Regions from separate parts of the Halomonas sp. DP5N14-9 genome, predicted to be linked through region 2. Evidence: predicted binding sites of a transcription regulator. Region 2 holds the regulator's gene; the other holds the start of a gene.
What was found. Region 2 encodes FNR, which switches genes on or off when oxygen is low (the NO sensors DNR and NnrR bind a similar motif). Its sites were predicted from a motif close to TTGATNTANATCAA; they were not measured.
Positions count from the first base shown of each region.

Region 1: the regulator FNR is predicted to act here: its motif matches at 1,959-1,972, upstream of KUW00_RS08955 (nitrate/nitrite transporter).

Region 1 is NZ_JAHVHR010000013.1:52,536-59,975, forward strand. It holds gene KUW00_RS08955 (nitrate/nitrite transporter) at 1-1,741, opposite strand, end outside; gene KUW00_RS08960 (histidine kinase) at 1,991-3,832, shown strand; gene narL (two-component system response regulator NarL) at 3,925-4,569, shown strand; gene KUW00_RS08970 (aromatic amino acid transaminase) at 4,908-6,098, opposite strand; gene KUW00_RS08975 (4a-hydroxytetrahydrobiopterin dehydratase) at 6,100-6,450, opposite strand; gene phhA (phenylalanine 4-monooxygenase) at 6,489-7,400, opposite strand.
Region 2 is NZ_JAHVHR010000002.1:345,445-352,884, forward strand. It holds gene ccoG (cytochrome c oxidase accessory protein CcoG) at 1-942, shown strand, start outside; gene KUW00_RS03165 (FixH family protein) at 942-1,463, shown strand; gene KUW00_RS03170 (heavy metal translocating P-type ATPase) at 1,463-3,937, shown strand; gene ccoS (cbb3-type cytochrome oxidase assembly protein CcoS) at 3,934-4,164, shown strand; gene KUW00_RS03180 (sulfite exporter TauE/SafE family protein) at 4,161-4,847, shown strand; gene fnr (fumarate/nitrate reduction transcriptional regulator Fnr) at 5,002-5,742, shown strand; gene ttcA (tRNA 2-thiocytidine(32) synthetase TtcA) at 5,903-6,862, opposite strand; gene KUW00_RS03195 (hypothetical protein) at 7,255-7,440, opposite strand, start outside.

The DNA.
Region 1 (7,440 bases), on a different contig from region 2:
GCTTGGGATAGAAGAAGGCGATGTTGGCCATGGAGGACGCAAAGTTGCCGCCACCGAAACCACACAGCAGGGCGATGATCGCCATCACCAGGTAGGGCGTTTCGGGATTCTGGACGGCGAAGCCGATCCACAGAGCAGGCAGCAGCAGCGAGGCGGTGGAAATCGCGGTGAAGCGACGGCCGCCGAAGATCGGCACGGTAAAGCTGTAGAAGATCCGCAGAGTGGCACCGGAAAGACCCGGCAGGGCCGCCAGCCAGAACAGCTGGTTCGGGGTGTACTCGAAGCCTACCTGGGGCAGCTTGGCCACGACCATGGACCACACCATCCAGATGCAGAAGGCCAGCAGCAGACAGGGGATGGAGATCCACAGGTTACGCGTGGCGATCTTGCGACCGGTGGACTGCCAGAAGGACTCGTCCTCGGGGCGCCAGTCCTCGAGCACGAAACGGCTCGGGGTGGACAGCTCGGGCAGGTCGGTGGACTCGCAGCGATCGCGGGCCTCGATACGCTCGGCCTTGCGGATGGCGAAGTGCATCCACATGAGCGCGGCGGCAACCACGACGAACATCAGCATGAAGCAGCTCTGCCAGATGCCGATGACATCGTTGAGCATGCCGAAGGTCAGCGGCAGGAAGAAGCCGCCGAGGCCACCGACCATGCCGACGGCGCCACCGACCAGGCCGACGCTCTTGGGATAGTAGACCGGGATGTGCTTGTACACGGCGGCCTTGCCCAGCGACATGAAGAAGCCCAGCACCATGGTCAACAGGATGAAGCCGACCAGCGGCATGGCGAAGGTGAACTCGACCGGACCACGGACGCCATCGACGACGTACTGGGTGGGCGGATAGCTCAGCAGGAAGGTGCAGATGACCGAGGCCAGGAAGGTCCAGTACATCACGCGACGGGCGCCGTAGCGGTCGGACATCCAGCCGCCGAGGATACGGAACAGCGAGGCCGGGATGGTGTATAGCGCCGCCACGATACCCGCCGCGGAGAGGCTCAGACCGTAGACCTCGATCAGGTAGTGGGGCAGCCAAAGGGCGAGGGCGACGAAGCCACCGAAGACGAAGAAGTAGTAGAGCGAGAAGCGCCACACGCGCAGGTCGGCCAGGGGCGCGAACTGCTCGGACAACGGCAGACGTACGGCATTGCGCGACTGATTCTGGGGGTCTTCCTTGGCCAGCAGGATAAAGGCCACGCCCATGATCGCCATGATGGTGGCGTAGACCAGGGCGGTGCTTTTCCAGCCCATGGCCATCAGCAGAAAGGGCGCGCCGAAGTTGGTGACGGCGGCACCGACGTTACCGGCCCCGAAGATGCCCAGCGCCGTACCCTGGCGTTCCTTCTCGAACCAGGCCGAGGTGTAGGCCACGCCGACGATGAAGGAGCCACCGGCAAGGCCGATACCCAGTGCGCCGACCAACAGCATCACGTAGCTGTTGGCGAAGGTCAGCAGGTAGACACAGGTAGCGGTGACCAGCATGAGCAGGCCGAAGACCCAGCGGCCCCCGAAGCGGTCAGTCAGTACACCGAGAAAGAGTCGGCTGATCGAACCCGTCAGCACGGGAGTGGCCATCAGCAGGCCAAGTTGGGTGTCGGAGAGCGCGAAGTCCTCCTTGATCTGGATACCGAGAATCGAGAACAGGGTCCAGACGGCGAAGCAGAGAGTGAAGGCGAGTGTGGATAGGCCTAGCGCTCTGTTCTGCTGACGCCGGGGTACGGTGTCATGTTGGAGCATGTGCTTTCCTCTTTAGGGGTGCCGGTTCGGCCCCTAAACCTTGCTACAATTTATCTGTATGGCACTTGATTGTGGTCAAGAGAATTGCGTGCTATATCCAGCGCATTTGCTTAATTACCTCCATGGAGGTATCCGGGTGTTTTTGAGGTGATCGTCACGTATTATCTGCCCTCTCAGATGGATGCGACATTCCGGAAACTTCTAGATGATGAAACCCTTGATCTGGGTCAAAAAGGGAAGGTGTGGTAGATGAACGGCGCCTTTTACCTGCGCCGATCACTGATGCTGCGCATGCTGGTCGCCATGGCGGCGATATCCTGTCTGGCCCTGGTCAGCCTGCTGGGCTCCATCGTCATCGCAAAGAGCGCGGGAGGTTACGCCGACGCCATCAACCAGGCGGGCTCGCTGCGAATGCAGGCCTATCGACTGCTGGCGACGTCGGAGTTGCTGCCGGCGGATCACCCCAGGCGACGCTGGCAGCACGAACAGATGGAGGCCACGCTGGCTGCCGGGGCGATCATCGCGCTGATTCCGGTGGACGCCGATGATCCGCTCAGAGAGGCCTACGACAGGGTGGTGGAGTGCTGGCACGAAACCCTGCGTCCCAACACGGTGGATTTCGAAGGTGGTGACGTCTTTCGGCTGGATGATAAGGTCGCCGAGTTCGTCGACAAGGTCGATATTTTGGTGGGAAGGCTTCAAGAATATGCCGAGTCAAAGGTCGTATTTCTTGAGGTTTTTCAGGGGGTATCACTCGCCGTTCTCGTGATATTTATGGTGATGGTTGTCTATCGAATAGTCTGCGGTGTCATGCCGCCATTTCGTGACCTTATTCGCGTTGTAAATGGCGTGATGGTCGGTGACTTTTCGGGGAGAACCATCTACCGAGGTAACGACGAGTTAGGCTTGTTATCCAGAACAATCAACAAGATGAATGCCAGCCTGTCGGAAATGTACGGTCAGCTGGAAAAGCGTGTCGCGGCGAAGACCCATGAACTGAAGCGCAGCAATGATGCGTTGCGTATGCTTTATCTGACCGCGCGGCGTCTCAATGGGGTCACTCCGCTGACCCGGGAAGAGCTCGAGGAAGTGCTGCGCCAGCTTGAGGCGGTGACCGACGAAGGCCCCTTCGAGCTGCGCCTGTCCATGGGAGGCAATGGCAAGGATATTGTCAGACTCAGCTCTCGCCCCGGCGCGGAAAGCGCTTTCGTTCAGGCACCATCGCGCGGGCGTGAAATATCAGACAAGGCGGCTGCCGGGCTGTATGCCAACGGCAATGAATACGCGGTCAGGGTGCGCGAAGCGGGTCGGGATTTTGGCGAGTTGCGTGTCCATCAGCCTCCCGGCCATATGCTTGCCCAGTGGAAGATCGAGCTGGTGGAGACGGTGGCCGGGCTGATTGCCGCGGCCTTGTCGCTGTCCGAGAAAGCCGACGAACAGCGTCGTCTGGCGCTGATGGATGAGCGCGCGGTGATTGCGCGAGAGCTTCACGACTCGCTGGCGCAGTCGCTGTCCTACCTGAAGATCCAGGTCACCCGTCTACAGATGCAGCTCGATCAGCAACGCCACGAGCAGGTGGCGCAGGTGGTCGCGGAACTCCGGCACGGTCTCAATTCGTCCTACCGCCAGCTCAGGGAGCTGCTCAACACCTTTCGTCTGCGCATCCATGAGTCGGGTCTGGAAGCGGCGTTGGAGGAAACGGTGCTGGAGTACTCCAAGCGGGGTGACTTCGAGCTGACCCTGAAAGGCCAGTGGAGCGGGCTGTCGCTGACCCCCAACGAGGAAATTCATGTGCTGCAGATCGTGCGCGAGTCGCTGTCCAACGTGGCCCGCCATGCACGTGCTCGGCACTGCACCATCAGCCTCGCCGTCGACGACACGGGGCACTATCAACTTTCGGTCACGGACGACGGTGTAGGCATCGGACCGCAATCCGATCCATCCATGTCCCACGGGATGGCGATCATGGAGGAGCGGGCACGAAGCCTGAGTGGAAAGCTCACGGTCAGGGGCATCAAGCCCTGCGGCACCGTGGTGACCGTCCGCTTTCTGCCGCGTCTGTTGGCGCAGTTACCTGTGGCGTCCGAGTGATGGGCTTTCACGGGCGCGAGGTCGCGACGACGTGGCCTGCTGAACGTGTTGCCCGGCAGCGGGTCGGGTGAAACCACTCTGGAGATAGCACTATGAGCATGCTTCGATTGATGATCGTGGACGATCACCCCCTGTTCCGGCGTGGGGTGCGTCAACTGGTGGACATGGATCCTGGTCTGGTGGTGGTCGGTGAAGCCTCGGATGGCGCCGAGGCGGTGCGCAAGGCCGTCGATCTGCAACCCAACCTGATCCTGCTCGACCTCAACATGCAGCCCATCGACGGCATCGAGGTGCTCCGGCGGATGCGTGACGCCCGGGTCAAGAGCCGCATCGTGATCCTGACCGTGTCCGACTCCGACGACGACGTGGTGCGCGCGCTCAAGGAAGGCGCCGATGGCTATCTGCTCAAGGACATGGACCCCGAGGAGGTGCTGCGGCTGATTCGCGAGGCTGCCCAGGGTCAGGTGGTGCTGGGGCCACAGATGGCGTCGCTGCTGGCCAGCGTGGTCAAGGGCGAGCTGCCGGCAGGGGGCGACGACGGCATGTCGTGCCTGACCGCTCGGGAGCGGGACATCCTGCGGACCCTGGCTCGCGGCCTGTCCAACAAGATGATCGCCCGTGAGCTGGACATCGCCGAGGGCACCGTCAAGGTCCACGTCAAGCATCTGTTCAAGAAGCTGGATCTTCGCTCACGGGTGGAAGCAGCGGTGTGGGCCACCAAGCATGGCCTGGGCTAGGGCTTGTCTGAAAAGTGCCTGCGCTCGGTAATACGGCGTTAAAAATCGTCTGGTGCGCCAGCCCGGTCAAAATGCTCATTTACACCCCGTAAACTGCGCTTTCTCACCGATTTTTGCCTTGTCTAACCTTCGCTCGTCGACTTTTCGGACTGCGCCTAGGGCTTTTGCGAAACCTGCCTACGCTCGTCGACTTTTCGGACAGAGCCGATGGCTTGCAGAAACAGGCTTGCAGGAATGGTGGTTGCGCTCGGTGGCGCCGGGAAGTTCGTCCGGATACGACAACGCCCGGGACAGGCCCGGGCGTCGTTTGCTGGCTGGCACAGCCCGCTGGCAGGGCGTCAGTCGTTGACGGCGGCCACCGCCTTGGCCAGGTACGGCAGGTTCTCCTGGGAGAAGCCGGCGACGTTGGCGCGGCCCGAGCGCACCATGTAGATGCCGTACTCGTCGCGCAGGCGGTCCACCTGTTCCGGCGTCAGGCCGGTGTAGGAGAACATGCCACGCTGCTCGGCGATGTGGGCGTACTTCTGGTCCAGCCCGTAGGGCTTCAAGGCCTCGACGAAGTCACGACGCAGGGTGTTGATGCGATCGCGCATTTCGGTGAGTTCCTCGCGCCACACCGCGGCGAGTTCCGCCGAGTTGAGGATCTCCGCCACGATGCTGCCGCCGTGGGCCGGCGGGTTGGAGTAGTTCTCACGGGCGACGATGGCGATCTGCGAGCGGACGTTCTCCATCTCCTCGCTGTTCTTCGCCACCACGATCAGGGCGCCGGTACGCTCGTTGTAGATGCCGAAGTTCTTCGAGCAGGAGCTGGTGATCAGCACGTTGTCGAGATTCTCGGCCAGCAGGCGAACGGCGTAGGCGTCCTCGTCCAGGCCCTCGGCGAAGCCCTGGTAGGCGAAGTCGACCAGCGGCAGCAGGTCGCGCTGCTGGATCACTTCAAGCACCTGTTGCCACTGCTGGTGGTTCAGGTCGAAGCCGGTGGGGTTGTGGCAGCAGGCGTGCAGCACCACCACGTCGCCCAGGGGGATCTGCTTGAGGGCTTCCAGCATGCCGTCGAAGTCGAGACGGTTGTCGGCGTCGACGTAGGGATACTTGTGCAGTTCGATGCCGGCGGCGGTGAAGATGCCGTGGTGGTTCGGCCAGGTCGGGTCGCTGACCCAGATGCCCTTGCCAGGCAGTTGGGTCGCGACGAAGTCCGCCGCCAGGCGCAGGGCGCCGGTACCACCGGGGGACTGGGTAACGCTGGCGCGGCCGGCCTCGAGCACGGGGGAGTCCTGGCCCAGCACCATCGGCAGCACCACGGCACCGTACTGGGCGGCGCCGTGTGAGCCGATGTAGGTCTTGGTGGTCTCGTTGTTGAGCAGCAGGGCTTCGGCCTCCTTGACCGCACGCATCACCGGAGTGTTGCCCTTTGCATCGCGGTAGACGCCGACGCCAAGATCGACCTTCTGGGGATTGGTGTCCTTCTTGAAGGCCTCGATGAGCCCGAGGATGGCATCCCCGGGAACCCGCTCAATCTTCTCGAACATTTTAGCTTGCTACCTCGTCGGTTCTGGCCGCTAGGATGAAATCGTTCTTGTGCAGGCCCTTCATCTCGTGGGACCACCAGGTCACGGTGACCTTGCCCCACTCGGTCAACAGGGCCGGGTGATGGCCGGCTTCCTCGGCGATCTCGCCGACGCTGTTGGTAAAGGCAAGGGCCTGCCGAAAGTTGCGGAACTTGTAGCTCCGCTCCAGTTGCATGATGCCATCGCGCTCGACGATCCGCCACTCGGGGATCTGCGCGTGCCACTGTTCGATCTCGTCCTCGGTGGCGTGGGGGGCGTCCCAGCTGCAGGCTTCGCAGGACTGCTCGGTGAGGGTCTGGGTGGTGTCGTTCATGCTGTCTCCTGGTGGTGTCGGTGAGGGAGTGTGGATGTTCAGGCGTGTTCGCTGCGTCGGTCGTTGTCGGCACCGTCGTGGGCGGATGGGCCGGTCTCGCCGTTCTCGCCGGGCGTTGGCTTGGGCTTGGCCGTTGAATTGGGCTTGGGCGGAAAGCGCGGTTCGAATAACCCCAGCGCCTTGGCTTCCTCGACCAGTGCCATCAGGTCGCGCCGGGACAGTTCCTGAAGCCTGTCGAGGCTGTCCAGAACGTAGTAAAGGGGCTGCAGGATGTCGATGCGGTAGGGGGTGCGCAGGGCGTCGAGGGCGTCGAAGGGCGCATGTGCAGGGGTATCGGACAGGGCGTGCAGGGTCTCCTTGGGCGAGGAGATGATACCGCCACCATAGATGCGCCGGCCTTGCGGGGTGTCCACCAGGCCGAATTCCACGGTCATCCAGTAGAGCCTGGCCAGGTAGACCCGGTCCTTGGGTTCGGCGGCAAGGCCGATGCGGCCGTAGGTAGCGGTGAACTCGGCGAAGGCCTCGTTGGTCAGCATCGGGCAGTGGCCGAAGATCTCGTGGAAGATGTCCGGTTCCTTGAGGTAGTCCAGCTCCTCGGGGGTACGGATGAAGGTCGCCACGGGAAAACGACGGTTGGCCAGCAGTTGAAAGAAGGTGTCGAAGGGAATCAGCGCCGGTACCTGGGCGGTCTGCCAGCCGGTGGCTTGCTGTAGCACCCGATCGACGTCGCCCAGTTGCGGAATACGATCGCTGGGCAGGCCGAGGCGCTCGAGGCCGTCCAGATACTGCTGGCATACGCGCCCTTCGATCAACGTCAGCTGGCGTTCCATCAGCGTCTGCCAGGTTCGGTTCTCGACCTCGCTCCAATGGATGATGCCGTCGGCATCCGGCTCACGGGCCTGATAGGCGGTGCCCTTGGTGGACGGGGTGGACGAAGAAGGTGCGTGCATGGTGTCTCCCGGCGATTGTCGACTGTTGTGGTATCGAGAC
Region 2 (7,440 bases):
AAGAGTGCCAAGCACGCCATCTGGCTGATCATCTCGGCGGTCACCGGCATCACCTTTGTCGGTTACTTCACCCCGATCGGTGGCCTAATGACGGACCTTGCCACCCTGTCGGCCAGCGGCTGGTCCTATTTCTGGGTCGGCTTCTTTATCGTCTTCACCTACCTGAACGCCGGTTGGCTGCGCGAGCAGGTCTGCCTGTACATGTGCCCCTACGCCCGCTTCCAGTCGGTGATGTTCGATCGCGACACCCTGATCGTGTCCTACGACTACCACCGCGGGGAGCCTCGCGGCCCGCGCAAGCGCAACGCCGACCCGGCAGAGCAGGGCCTTGGCCACTGCATCGACTGCGACCTCTGTGTTCAGGTCTGCCCGACCGGCATCGACATCCGCGACGGTCTGCAGTACCAGTGCATCACCTGCGCCGCCTGCATCGACGCCTGCGACAGCGTCATGGACAAGATGGGCTACCCCCGTGGCCTGGTGCGTTACACTACCGAGCACGCCCTCGACGGCAACAAGACCCACCTGTTGAGACCACGCCTGATCGGCTACCTGGTCGCCCTGGTGGTGATGATCGGCCTGTTCGTCTGGACCATCGCCGACCGCACACCGCTGGATGTGGATGTGGAGCGCGATCGCGCTCGGCTCTACCAGACACTGACCGATGGACGCATCGCCAACTCCTACGCCATGACCGTGCGTAACCTCGACAACCGCCCTCATCGCTACGTGATCGAGGTAGCCGGCATCGAGGGTCTCGAGAGCGACACCACCGCCATCGAGGTTCCCGCCAACCAGTCCCGCCAACTGGTGATGACCTTGAGCGTGAATCCTGATCAGATGGAACAACGCAGTGCCGATATCAGCGTTCGCGTCCTCGCCGAGGACGATCCGTCCGTGGCCATCGAACGTGAAAGCCGCTTTATAGGAGTTACCCCCTGATGTCCCTGTCCGATCCCCAGGTGCCGCCCTGGTACAAGCAGTTCTGGCCCTGGTTCCTGATCGCCCTGCTGCTGTCGTCGGTCACCTTCAGCATGGTCTACCTGGCCTTCTCGATCCGCTACTTCGACGGTTCGGTGCCGGACGATTACTACAAGGAAGGTCTGGCCATCAACGTCCAGCTCGAAAAGCAGCAACGTGCCGAGGCGCTGGGGCTGGCGGCCGAGCTGCGCATCGACGCCACCACCGGCGACGTGGTGGTAACGCTCGATGGCGACGAACGCCCAGAGCGGCTGGATCTGGCGCTGAAGTTCCCCACCGATGGCGCCCGCGACCGGGCACTGGTGCTGACCCACACCCGTGCAGGCCACTATGTCGGCACCCTCGACCGCAATCTGCGCTATCGCTGGTACCTTCAGCTGCAGCCCCACGCAGAAGGCGCGTCAGGACAGCCTGAATGGCGCCTGACCGGCGAGGCAGAGTTCCCGCGGGAGACCTCCGTGCGCCTGACACCGGGACTCTGATGGCGGCCTCGTGCTACCACTGTGGCGCCCCGGTGGAGGCCACAGCACCCTGGTCGATCACCCTGGATGGCCAGCGCCATCCGCTGTGCTGCCCGGGCTGCGAGGCGGTGGCCCAGGCCATCGTCGGCGGCGGCCTGGACAGCTACTATCGCTTTCGCACCGCCCTGCCGGAGCGCCCATCGCCGACACCCGCCGACGAGGCCCGCTATCAGGTATTCGACGATCCGGGCCTGCAGGATCGTTTCGTGCGTCAGGATGGCGACACCAAGGTAGCGACCCTGGCGGTGGATGGCATCACCTGCGCCGCCTGCGCCTGGCTGATCGAACACCGCCTGAATGCCCTCGACGGCCTGGAGAGCTGCGCTGTCAATCTTTCCCAGCATCGCCTTCAGGTGCGCTGGGATCCCGAACGCCTGTCGCTGTCGCGCCTGCTGGCCGAGATGGCTGCCATCGGCTATCCCTCCCAGCCCTACGAGCCGGACCAGGCTCAGCAGCGGCTCAAGCAACAGTCGCGCCAGATGATAAGACGCCTGATCGTGGCGGCCGTCGGCATGATGCAGGTGCTGATGTTTTCCATCCCGCACTACGTCGACGGCGGTGATCTCAGTAGCGAGTTCGAGCGTCTGTTTGCCTGGCTATCGCTGGCGTTGACCACTCCGGTGGTACTGTACTCGGCCCAACCCTTCTTCGTCGGCGCCCTGCGCGATCTGCGAACCCGCGTGCTGGGCATGGATGTGCCGGTGGCCCTGGCCATCGGTGGTGCCTTTATCGCCAGCACCTGGTCGGTCGTGAGCGACTCCGGTGATCGCTACTTCGACTCGGTCAGCATGTTCACCTTCTTCCTGCTGTTCGGACGCTACCTGGAGTCTCGCGCCCGTACCCACTACGGCCGTAGCGGCAATGCCCTGGCCAGTGCCCTGCCGAGCGCTGCGGTGCGCCTCGACGAGCATGGCGATGAACGCGTCATCCCCGCCAGTCGGCTGGTCCCGGGTGACCGGGTTCGGGTCAGCCCCGGCGCCCAGATCCCCGCGGACGGCAACCTGACCTCGGGCCTGGCCCAGATCGACGAGTCGCTGCTGACCGGCGAATCGCTGCCCTGCCTGCGTCGCCAGGGAGATACCGTGCACGCAGGTACCCTGTGCATGGACAGCCCGATCGAAGTGATGGTCACCCGCGTCGGCGACGACACCCGCGCCGCCGGCATTCTCGATCTCACCGACCGTGCCTTCGCCCATCGTCCACGTATCGCCCGCCTGGCCGAGCAGGTGGCCCATCGCTTCGTGTTGAACCTGCTGGTCATCACCGCCCTGGTGGCGCTGGTCTGGAGCCTGATCGACCCTAGCCGCAGCCTGTGGATCACCCTGTCGGTACTGGTGGTGACCTGCCCCTGCGCCCTGGCGCTGGCGACCCCCACCGCCCTGACCGTGGCCCACGGTCGGCTGAGACGTGCCGGGGTACTGGTGACCCGAGCCGATGCGCTGGAGACCCTGGCCTGTCTCGATCGCGTCGTCTTCGACAAGACCGGCACCCTGACCCGGGGTCGCATGCAACTCGCCGAACACCGGCCGCTGAGCGACGACGAAGGAAGCGCCAACAATGGCGAGATGGACCCTGCCGCCAAGCGCCGGCATCTGGCCCTGGCGGCGGCACTGGAGACCGGCTCGGAGCACCCCATCGCCCGTGCCTTCGCTGCCTGGCGCGACGCCAGCTGCCAGGCCAGCGAACTGCGCAATCACCCGGGTCAGGGCGTGGAAGGCGTGATCGACGGCCGGCGCTGGCGACTGGGCCAGCCGGGTTTTGCCTGCCTGGGCCAACCCGTTACTGAGCTCCCTGGCGCAGGGCTTTGGCTGCTGCTGGCCTGCGAAGGCAAGCCCCAGGCCTGGTTCAAGCTCGACGATCAGCCCCGTGACGACGCCGCCGAGACCCTCGCCGCCCTCGCCCAGCGGGGGCTTGCCATCGAGATCCTGTCGGGCGACCGCGCAGTCAACGTCGGCCAGCTTGCCCGCACGCTGGGCGTCGATCAGTGGCGTGGCGAGGCCACCCCCGAGGACAAGCTCGGGCACTTGAAGGCGCGACAGGCACAGGGTGAAAAGGTGGCCATGGTCGGTGATGGCATCAATGACGTGCCGGTACTGGCCGGCGCCGACCTTGCCATCGCCATGGCCGGGGCCAGCGACCTCACCCGCACCCGCGCCGATCTGGTATTGCTGGGCGAACCGCTCACGGGTATCGTCGAAGCCATCGAGGTGGCCGGTCAGACCCGTCGCATCATTCGCCAGAATCTGTCCTGGTCGGTGCTCTACAATGTCGTGGCGCTGCCCGCAGCGGCGCTGGGCTTCGTGCCCCCATGGCTTGCCGCCATCGGCATGTCACTCAGCTCGTTGCTGGTCATCGGCAATGCCCTGCGTCTGCGACGTGGACGCACCAGGCGGACCGCGACGCCTTCACCCGTCACCGCAAGCCCCGGCCCATGAGCATCCTTTACCTGTTGATACCCTTGTCGTTGATCCTGCTGGGCCTGGCGGTCTGGGCCTTCTTCTGGGCGGTGCGCAACGACCAGTTCGAGGACCTCGAAGGCCCCGCCTATCGCATCCTGTTCGAGGATGAGGACGACACTCGCGGTGCCGATGACGGCGCTTCCTCTTCCGAAACGCCTGCGCAGACATCCGATCGTGGTCCATCGTCCAGAGGGCCTGAGTGAACCCTACCGGCCTGGAACTGCCTCCCATGATGGCGGCCTTCGTGTTTGGCCTGCTCGGCGGTGCACACTGTATTGGCATGTGCGGCGGTATCATGAGCGCCCTGACCTTTGCCATCCCACCCAGCATGCGTCAACCTTGGCGGGTGAGCACACTTGTGCTCGGCTACAATGTAGGTCGTATCACCAGCTACTGTGTGGCGGGCGCTCTAGTTGCCGCCCTGGGTTCGGTGATCGGCCTTTCGCCGACCCTGCGTGGCCTGATGCAGATCGTCGCCAGCCTGATGTTGATCCTGATGGCGCTTTACATTGCCGATCTATGGAAAGGCCTGCGTCACGTCGAGGCACTGGGACGTCACCTCTGGAGGTACCTGGAACCCGCAGGCAGACGCCTGTTGCCGGTGGTGCGTCTGCCCCAGGCGGTGGCGCTGGGCGCCATCTGGGGCTGGCTGCCCTGTGGCCTGGTGTACTCGATGCTGGCCTGGAGCCTGGCACGGGCCGAGCCCCTCGAGGGCGCACTGCTGATGGCGAGCTTCGGTCTTGGTACGCTTCCGGCGCTTGTGGTGACGGGCCTCGCCGCCAGACAAATGCAGGCCCTGCTGGCGCATCGGGCAACACGCCTTGTCGCCGCTGGCATGATCATCGCCTTTGCCGTCTGGCAACTTTGGACTGGGCTGCATCAATGACGCATCCTACCTCTAAGTTATTAATCCTAAAGAGGTAGACGCCACTTTTAGCTGATCTGAGGGTGTAGAATAGTGCCATCAACGTGCTGTACGGGCGACGTCTGTTCTCCCCATGGCCCAGTCAATATCGATCCCAGATCCACAGGAGCTGCGAATGAGTCCTACGGCCCAAGATCGGCGGCGTCCCATGCTGCATGAGACTCGCTGTGAGTCCTGCAGCCTGAGTTCCTTGTGCCTTCCGCTGTCGCTGGAGACCGCCGACCTCGAGCGCTTCGATTCCATCATCCGTCGTCACCCGCCGATCAAGAAAGGCACACGATTGGTCGAGCAGGGAGATCGCTTCACCAGCGTCTTCGCGGTCCGATCGGGGAGTCTCAAGCAGATCACCACCGAAGGCAGCGGCGAAGCTCAGTTGACCAACTTCTTCCTGCCCAGTGAACTGGTTGGTCTGGATGGCATCGACGACGGCCGCTATCCCGGCAGCGTGGTGGCGCTGGAGACCACAACGGTGTGCGAGATTCCCTTCGACCGCCTCGATGCGCTGACCCAGACCCTACCGGAGCTGCGTGCCCAGCTGTTTCGCACCCTGAGCAAGGAGCTGCGAGAGGACCGCCGGATGATGCAGCTGCTGTCACGCAAGACCGCCGATCAGCGCCTGGCCTGCTTCTTCCTCGGCCTGTCGGACCGCTTCCGCCGCCGCGGCTATTCACCGTTCAGCTTCCGCCTGTCCATGTCCCGCGCCGACATCGGCAATCACCTGGGGCTGGCGGTGGAAACGGTCAGCCGTATCCTCGGGCGTTTCCAGCAGCAGGATCTGGTGGCGGTATCGGGACGTGAGGTCAATATCCTCGACCTGACCGCGCTGTCGACCCTGGCCGACACCGAAGTTACCTGAGCGGGCCTGGCGGCAGTGTGCCGGGCTTGGCCAGCAGCGCCCGGTACCCAGGATCTGGAAAGCAAAGCGTAGTAGATGGCGTGTGACAAGAAAGAGGCCGCATCCGGAGATGCGGCCTCTTTTGCTGTCATGGCGTCATGCACATTCGCTGTTGGCGAGATCAGCCGGCATCCACCACGTCGATGCGCCGGGCCTGGCGTTCGGCCTGTACGGCCTCCAGCCCCTCGAAGTCGAACAGTTGCCGATCCGCCAGCTGCGACGGCGCTACATTGGTCACCGCCTTGAACATGCTCTCGAGGCGCCCGGGATGCTTGACCTCCCACTCGGCCAGCATCTCCTTGACCACCTGGCGCTGCAGGTTGGGCTGGGAACCACACAGGTTGCACGGGATGATCGGGAACTCCATCGCCTCGCTGTAGGCCTGAATATCGGCCTCGCGGCAGTACGCCAGCGGGCGGATGACGATGTTCTTGCCGTCGTCGGAGAGCAGCTTGGGCGGCATCGCCTTGAGGCTGCCACCGAAGAACATGTTCAGAAACAGCGTCTCGAGAATGTCCTCGCGGTGGTGGCCCAGGGCGATCTTGGTCGCCCCGATCTCCTCGGCGAAGCCATAGAGAGAGCCGCGCCGCAGGCGTGAGCAGAGCGCGCAGGTGGTCTTGCCCTCCGGCGTCTTCTCCTTCACCACCGAATAGGTGTCGCGCTCGAGGATGTGGTAGTCCACGCCGATGCTGTCCAGATAGTTCGGCAGCACATGCTCCGGAAAGCCCGGCTGCTTCTGATCCAGATTCACCGCCACCAGCGAGAAGTTGACCGGCGCGTTGCGCTGAAGGCTGCGCAGGATCTCGAGCATGGTGTAGCTGTCCTTGCCACCAGACAGACACACCATGATCTTGTCGCCTTCCTGGATCATGCCGTAGTCGATGATGGCGTTGCCGGCCTGGCGGCGCAGGCGCTTCTGCAGCTTGTTGAACTCACGCCGTGCCTTGGCCTGAACGTGAGCTTCCGTCTGGTCGCCATCCGCAGCAGGGTCGGCCGGGCTGTCGCCGGCATCGATCGAGAGATGGTCATCCTCGGGGGTACGGGGATCGAACAGGGTGGCGGAGGCGGACTGTGGCGACATGGGAGCGGGACATCACGGCTGAAAATGAAAGAGGCGCCAGTCTACCATCCGGACGCTTTAGTGGCGAAGAGGTCAGCGACCGCTTACCCCGGCGAGGACAATAAGGGGGGGGGGCTTTTCGTCGGCGGCACATCGGAAACCGCCAGGGACGACACCGCCGTAGTGGCGCCCTTGCGCGTCGTGGCCTGGTCTGGTCTGGTCTGGTCTGGTCCGGCAAGTCGAAGAACGCAAGTGCCTGTCAGCCAGGCCCTAGGCGCTGTCCGAAAAGTCGACGAGCGAAGGTTAGACAAGGCAAAAATCGGTGAGAAAGCGCAGTTTACGGGGTGTAAATGAGCATGTTGATCCGATTTTTAACGCCGTATTACCGAGCGCGGGCACTTTTCAGACAAGCCCTAGACGACGTTCAGCGCCAGCAGATAGCGCACCACCACGCCCAGCAACAGCAGCAGGATGCCGGCACGTTGCCAGCCAAACTCGCGCACGGTCAGGGTCAGTCGCTTCTCCCAGAACTTGACCATGCCCCACAGGTCCCGGGTACGGCGATAGTACTGGAGGTAGGCCACCAGCACCGAGACCAG